Regions from separate parts of the Agromyces marinus genome, predicted to be linked through region 2. Evidence: riboswitches for the same ligand, from Rfam matches in the RefSeq annotation. Region 2 holds a riboswitch; the other holds the start of a gene.
The links. A riboswitch is a leader RNA that binds a small molecule or an ion and turns the genes downstream of it on or off. The one in region 2 is predicted to bind thiamine pyrophosphate.

Region 1: linked by a shared signal. The riboswitch ahead of DSM26151_RS08650 (ECF transporter S component) and the one ahead of thiM (hydroxyethylthiazole kinase) in region 2 are both predicted to bind thiamine pyrophosphate.

The regions. Positions count from the first base shown of each region.
Region 1 is NZ_CP087879.1:1,844,079-1,847,479, reverse strand. Features, by position in the region: gene DSM26151_RS08660 (DNA polymerase IV) at 1-1,081, shown strand, start outside; gene DSM26151_RS08655 (hypothetical protein) at 1,166-1,498, shown strand; TPP riboswitch at 1,558-1,667, shown strand; gene DSM26151_RS08650 (ECF transporter S component) at 1,706-2,356, shown strand; gene DSM26151_RS08645 (ABC transporter ATP-binding protein) at 2,372-3,401, shown strand, end outside.
Region 2 is NZ_CP087879.1:2,722,049-2,725,449, forward strand. Features, by position in the region: gene DSM26151_RS12685 (response regulator transcription factor) at 1-7, opposite strand, end outside; gene DSM26151_RS12690 (sensor histidine kinase) at 4-1,275, opposite strand; gene DSM26151_RS12695 (hypothetical protein) at 1,390-1,863, shown strand; TPP riboswitch at 1,871-1,971, shown strand; gene thiM (hydroxyethylthiazole kinase) at 1,963-2,850, shown strand; gene thiE (thiamine phosphate synthase) at 2,847-3,401, shown strand, end outside.

The sequences.
Region 1 (3,401 bases), 880 kb from region 2:
GCCCATGTCGATCGCGCTCCGACGCTGCCCGAACGCCGTCGTGCTCCGTGGCGACTACCGTCGATACACCGAGTACTCGGGCAGGGTCATGGAGATCTTCCGGTCGCTGACACCGCTCGTCGAACCGCTCTCGATCGACGAGGCGTTCCTCGACGTGTCCGGCGCGCGGCGGCTGCACGGCAGCCCCGCCGAGATCGCATGGACGATCCGGCGGCGTGTGCTCGACGAAACGGGGCTCACCTGCTCGGTCGGCGCCGCCGCGAGCAAGTACGTCGCCAAGGTCGCCTCCTCGCGCGCGAAGCCCGATGGCATGCTCGTGGTGCCGGCCGCCGACACGGTCGCGTTCCTGCATCCCCTGCCCGTCTCCGTGCTCTGGGGCGTCGGGCGCGTCACCGAGCAGTCGTTGCTCAAGCTCGGCCTGCGCACGGTCGGCGACGTCGCCGGCATGCCCGCCGACGCGCTCGAACGCGCGGTCGGGCCGGCGCTCGCGGGGCGGCTCGCGCGCCTGGCCGCGGGCATCGATCCACGCGACGTCGAGACGCGCCGGGTCGAGAAGAGCATCGGCCACGAGTCGACGTTCCACCACGACCTCGTCGAGCCCGAGGAGATCGCGCGCGAGCTGCTCCGGCTCGCGACCGACGTCGGCGTGCGACTGCGGCGGGCCGACCTCCTCGCGAGGACCGTGACCCTGAAGGTCAGGTACGCCGACTTCACGACCCTGACCCGCTCGCGCACGCTCGCCGAGCCGACCGACGTGGCCCGCCGGATATACGAGGAGGCGCTCGTCCCGCTCGCCGACCTCGTGGGCGACGGGCGTCGGGTGCGGCTCATCGGCGTGCGTGCCGAGCACCTGCGGGCGGCCGGCGACGGCGCGCCGCTGTGGGATCCGGATGAGGACTGGCGCGACGCCGAACGCACGATCGACGAGGTCGTCCGCCGCTTCGGTCGGGGCGCCGTCAAGCCGGCGACCCTCGTCCGACCGGCCGCCGAATCCGCGGCGCCGACCGTCCGCGACGGCGATGCCCCGGACGGACACGGACCAGACGACGACCCGCCGCCCGGGCTTCGCACGTTCTGGTGAGCGCACATCGGCGCGGACGAATGGCGCGACGCGCGGCATCCGCTCGCCCTTTCGACCCCGCCGCCGCCCCGGTAGCGTGGCGGTATGGCTGATTTCGTACTCGAACTCGCAGACAAGGTCGCCGGCATCGGCGTGCGCACGTCCTACGCAGAGAAGGTCGAGGTCGGCGGCACCGAGGTCGTCCCGGTCGCGCTCGGCGCATACGGATTCGGCGGCGGCGCGGGCACCGATGACACGCAGGGCGAGGGCTCGGGCGGCGGTGGCGGCGGCTGGTCGGTGCCGCTGGGCGCATACGTCGGGCGCGGCGGCGACGTCAGGTTCGAGCCGAACGTGCTCGGCCTGGTCATCGTCGCGATCCCGCTCATCGCGGTCACGGGCAAGGCGCTGCGCATGGTGATCCGCGCGCTCAAGCGATAGCCGGTCCGCGTCGCCCGACGCCGCCGGCCGAAAGGGTCGGCGACGGCGGGCGTATACTCGTGCTCGAACACGGGAGTCCGGTGAGCCGGGCTGAGAGGAAGGTTCTCAACCTTCGACCGTCGAACCTGATCTGGGTCATGCCAGCGCAGGGAGGGCAGCACATCTCATATCCCGTGCCTCTTTCCCCGACATGGAAGGGCACGAACAGTGCACGAGACATCCACCACCGGCACGTCCACCACGCACAGCGACGAGCACCGGACTGCGGCCGCGCGCAGCACCCGCTGGCGCGTCGTCGACATCGTCGTCGCGAGCGTCATCGGCGTCGCCACCGGCGTCGTGTTCCTCATCTGGAACAACGTCGGCGCCGCCTGGTACGGCGCCGCCGACGCCGTCACCCCCGGGCTCGGCGGCTTCGCGATCGGCATCTGGCTCATCGGCGGCGTGCTCGGCGGGCTGATCATCCGCAAGCCCGGCGCCGCGCTCTACGTCGAACTGCTCGCCGCGACGGTCTCCGCACTCGTCGGCAACCAGTGGGGCATCGAGGTGATCTACTCGGGCATCGCCCAGGGACTCGGCGCAGAACTCGTCTTCCTCGCGACCCGGTACCGCCGGTTCGGCATCCCCACCGCGATGCTGGCCGGTGCCGGCGCCGCCGTCGGAGCCTGGCTCCTCGAGCTCTTCCTCGCCGGCAACCTGCAGAAGTCGGCCGAGTTCCTCGCGATCTACTTCGGCGCGGTCGTCGTCTCGGGAGCGGTGCTCGCGGGCCTGCTCGGTTGGTTCGTCGTCCGCGGGCTCGCCGCGACAGGAGCCCTGAGCCGGTTCGGGGCCGGGCGAGACGTCTCCGAACGGGTCTGAGGCGTGGGCGACGCGATGCCCGCCGTCCGCCCTGCGCGACTCGTCGCGGAGGGCTGGGGGTGGCGGCATGCCGGCCGGCGCCGGGCGGCCCTCCACGGGCTCGACCTCGTGATCGAACCGGGGGAGCGGGTCCTGCTCCTCGGTGCGTCCGGGTCGGGGAAGTCGACCCTGCTGCATGCGTTCGCCGGCGTGCTCGGCGGCGAAGACGAGGGTGAGCAGCACGGCACGCTCCGGCTCGACGGAGTCTCCCCGGTCGCCGCCCGCGGACGAGCGGGACTCGTCCTGCAGGACCCCGACTCGCAGGTGATCCTCGCCCGGGTCGGCGACGACGTCGCCTTCGGCTGCGAGAACCTCGGGGTTGCGCGCGATGAGATCTGGTCGCGGGTGCGCGAGGCGGTTCACGCCGTCGCGCTCGACCTGCCGCTCGATCACCCGACCTCACGCCTCTCCGGCGGGCAGAAGCAACGGCTCGCCCTCGCCGGCGCCCTCGCGATGCGGCCGGGGCTCCTGCTGCTCGACGAGCCCACCGCGAACCTCGACCCGGAGGGTGTCGCCGAGGTCCGTCGGGCGGTGGCGCGGGTCGTCGAACGCACGGGCGCGACGATGGTCGTCGTCGAGCACCGCGTCGACGTCTGGGTCGACCTCGTGGATCGGGTCATCGTGCTCGACGCCGACGGCGGCGTGCTCGCCGACGGCACCCCGGCATCCGTTCTCGCCGAACAGGGCCGGTCGCTCGCGGCGAAGGGGGTCTGGGTTCCCGGCATCCCGCTCGACGTGCCCGGGGCCGCCGACGCGACTCGGGCGGATGCGCCGTCGGCACTCGAAGCCGCGGGGCTCGCGATCGGGCGCCCGCGCGGTGCCGTGCTGCACGAGGGCCTCGCCTTCGACGTGCCCGAAGCGGCATCCACCGTGCTCACCGGGCCGAACGGCGTCGGCAAGTCGACGCTCGCGCTGACCCTCGGCGGGTTGCTCCCACCCCGGGACGGGCGCGTGGTCGCGGCGCCGGGCATCGCGCGCGGCATCGGTGAGGAGCCCCACCGGTGGC
Region 2 (3,401 bases):
CGGTCACCGTGCGCCGCCCGCTGCGGGCGAGACGGATGCCGCGGATCCGGCCGTCGCATCCGGCCGCCCCGCACGTGCGGGCACGCCCGCCCGCACCTCGAACCGGTCCCCCGACCGGCCCGCGACGCGCGTGTCGAGCCGGCCGCCGACCGCCGCGAGTCGCTCGCGGAGCCCCGCGAGCCCGCTCCCGGGAACCCGGCCCGACCCGGCACCGGCCCCGGCCCCGGCCTCGCGCGCGCCCTCGACGCGCACCCCGTCGTTGACGATCACGAGACTCGCGCCATCCGCTCCCGACTCGACCTCGATCCGCACCTCGCTCGCCTCCGCATGGCGCAGGATGTTCGTCGTCGCCTCGCGGACGACCGCGCCGAGCGCGCCCCGCACCGCGGCGTCCTCGGGCAGCGCGGCGACCCGCAGTTCGCAGCGCGCACCGGCCGCGGCGAGCACCTCGCGGGCGTTCTCGAGTTCGTCGTCGAGGGCGATCTCGCGGTATCCGGCGACGAGGTGGCGCGTCTCCTCGAGGGCCTGCTGCGCGATGAGGCGGGTCTCGTGCAGGTGCTCGCGCGCGGCATCCGGGTCGATCGCGAGGAGCCGTTCGGCGAGTTCGGCCTTGAGCGAGATGACCTGGAGGTGGTGGCCCTGGATGTCGTGCAGGTCGGAGGCGAACCTGAGTCGTTCGCGCGTGACCGCGAGCTCCGCGGAGGCGCGGCGGTGCCGGTCGAGCTCCTGGACGACCCACCAGAACCACAGGCTCGTGAGGATCATGAACGGCAGCATGACCGCGTAGAGCACGAGTGCCCACCCGCCCGGCCCGAGGGCTTCGAGCGCCTCGCGTCCGGGTGCGGCGAGCGCCACGTGGGCGAGCGTGATGGCCGCACCCCCGGCGAGGATGCCCCATCGGGCCGTGCCCGTGAGCAGCGGCGCGATGAGGCAGGCCGCGACCCACAGCAGGATGGCGCCGGAAAGCGCCGCACCCTCGGCGAACAGCCCGACGACCCAGGCGAGGCCGCCGGTCGCGAGCAGCGCCACCGTCCACCGTGCGGCGGGCAGCCCACCGCCGCGGCCGACCCGCAGGAACCAGCAGTAGCGCACCTGGACCACCATCGCGGCGAGCATCGACACGACCAGCACGACGAGCATCCGGTCCCCGGTCGCGGCGACGCGCTCGGCGACGGAGAGCATCGTGATCGCGTCGAGGAACAGCACGAGGAACACGATCGATCCGAGCGTGTACACCCACGTCGCGTGCACGCCGCGGACCTGATCCGGAACCATGCACCCGAGCGTAGGGCAGTGACATCTGTCACGGTCCGCGTGTGCCGACCCGCACGAACAGGTCGTGACCGCGCGACACTGCCGCCTCGCCCGCGCTCCCGGGAGCATCGAAGCATGATCGAAACGCTCCAGGACTTCGTCGCCTCCCTCCCCGCCGCCCTCCAGGGCCTCGGCATCGCGCTCATCGCGGCGATCCCGTTCGTCGAGTCGTACTTCGGTGCGACGATCGGCGTCGTGCTCGGCCTCCCGCCGGCGGTCGCGATCACCGCCGCCGTGCTCGGCAACGTCATCTCGATGCTCGTCGTGGTGCTCGGCGCGCACCGCGCGCGCACCCGCATCGTCGCCGGCCGCGAACCGGTCGAGGCCTCGCCCCGCCGGCAGAAGCTGCGCCGCGCGTTCGACCGCTACGGCGTCGCCGGGGTGAGCCTCGTGGGCCAGACCATCCTGCCGAGCCAGATCACGTCCGCCGCGATGGTGTCCTTCGGCGCCTCGCGCAACGCGGTCATCATGTGGCAGGTGATCTCGATCCTCCTGTGGGGTGTGGTGTGCGGGGTCATCGCGTCGCTCGGCGTCTCGGTCATCGGCTAGGCTCGCCATCGTTGACACGGGGTGCCGTGCGGTCACCGCGCGGCTGAGATCACACCCGTCGAACCTGATCTCGATCATCCGAGCGAAGGGATGTCGCGAATGAGCGAACGTCTGTCCATCGACCCTGCCCACCTGACGGAGGCGAGCGGCGCGCTGCTCGAACACCTCCGCGCCACCTCGCCGCTGGTGCACTGCATCACCAACAGCGTCGTGACCAACTTCACCGCCAACGCGCTGCTGGCGCTCGGCGCCGCGCCCGCGATGGTCGACATCGTCGGCGAGGCGGGCCTGTTCGCGGGGGCCGCGAACGGCATGCTCGTGAACCTCGGCACGCCGAATCCCGAGCAGCGCGACGCGGCGCGCGAGGCCGCGCCGGCGGCCCACGGCGCCGGAACGCCGTGGGTGCTCGACCCCGTCGCGGTCGGGGCGCTGCCGATCCGCACGGCGCTCGCCCGCGAACTGCTCGAGTTCCGGCCGACCGCGATCCGCGGCAACGCCTCGGAGGTGCTCGCGCTCGCCGGGGCCGGTGCGGGCGGGCGCGGCGTCGACGCGTCCGATGAGACGGATGCCGCCGGCGCCGCCGCGGCACGCCTGGCCGACGGGTTCGGCTCGACCGTGGCCGTGTCGGGCCCGGTCGACCTCGTCACCGACGGCGTGCGGTGCGTGCGCATCGCCAACGGCGACGCGCTGCTGACCCGCGTCACCGGGGGCGGGTGCGCGCTCGGAGCGGTGACGGCCGCGTTCCTCGCGGCCGCACGCGCAACGGATGCCGGACTCGACGACCTCGGCGCGACCGCCGCCGCGACGCTCGTGTACACGGTCGCCGCGGAGCTCGCCGCCGCCGGGGCCGACGGGCCCGGCTCGTTCGCGGTGGCGTTCCTCGACGCGCTCGCCTCGGTCGACGCGAACGACCTCGCGGCGCGCGCCCGCGTCGAGGTCGGCACGCTCGCGGTCCAGGCGGCCGGCGCGACCGGGGCCGCCCGGTGAGCGCGCGCCGCGCACCCGACCTGTCCGTCTACCTCGTCACCGACGCCGCGCTGTGCGGCGCGCGGGGCGTGGCATCCGTCGTCGCCGACGCCGTCGCGGGCGGCGCGGGCATCGTGCAGCTCCGCGAGAAGCACGCGCCCGACGCCGACGTGCTGCGCGAACTCGAACGCGTCGCCGCGGCGGTCGACGGGCGCGCGACCCTCGTCGTGAACGACCGGCTCGACGTCGTGCTCGCGGCGCGTGAACGCGGGATCCCCGTCGACGGCGTGCACCTCGGCCAGGGCGATGCCGCCGTGCTGCGCGCCCGCGACCTGCTCGGCCCCGACGCGATCGTGGGGCTCACCGCGAACACCCGGGCGCACGTCGACGCGGTCGCGCGGATGCCTCGCCGCACCGTCGACTACCTCGGCGTCGGCGTCATCCGCCCCACCGCCACCAAGGCCGACCACCCGCCGGCACTCGGCGTCGACGGGTTCGCCCGCATCGCCGCGGCCGCCGAAGCGCCCTGCGTCGCGATCGGCGGGGTCGGCGTCGCCGATGCCGCGCCGCTG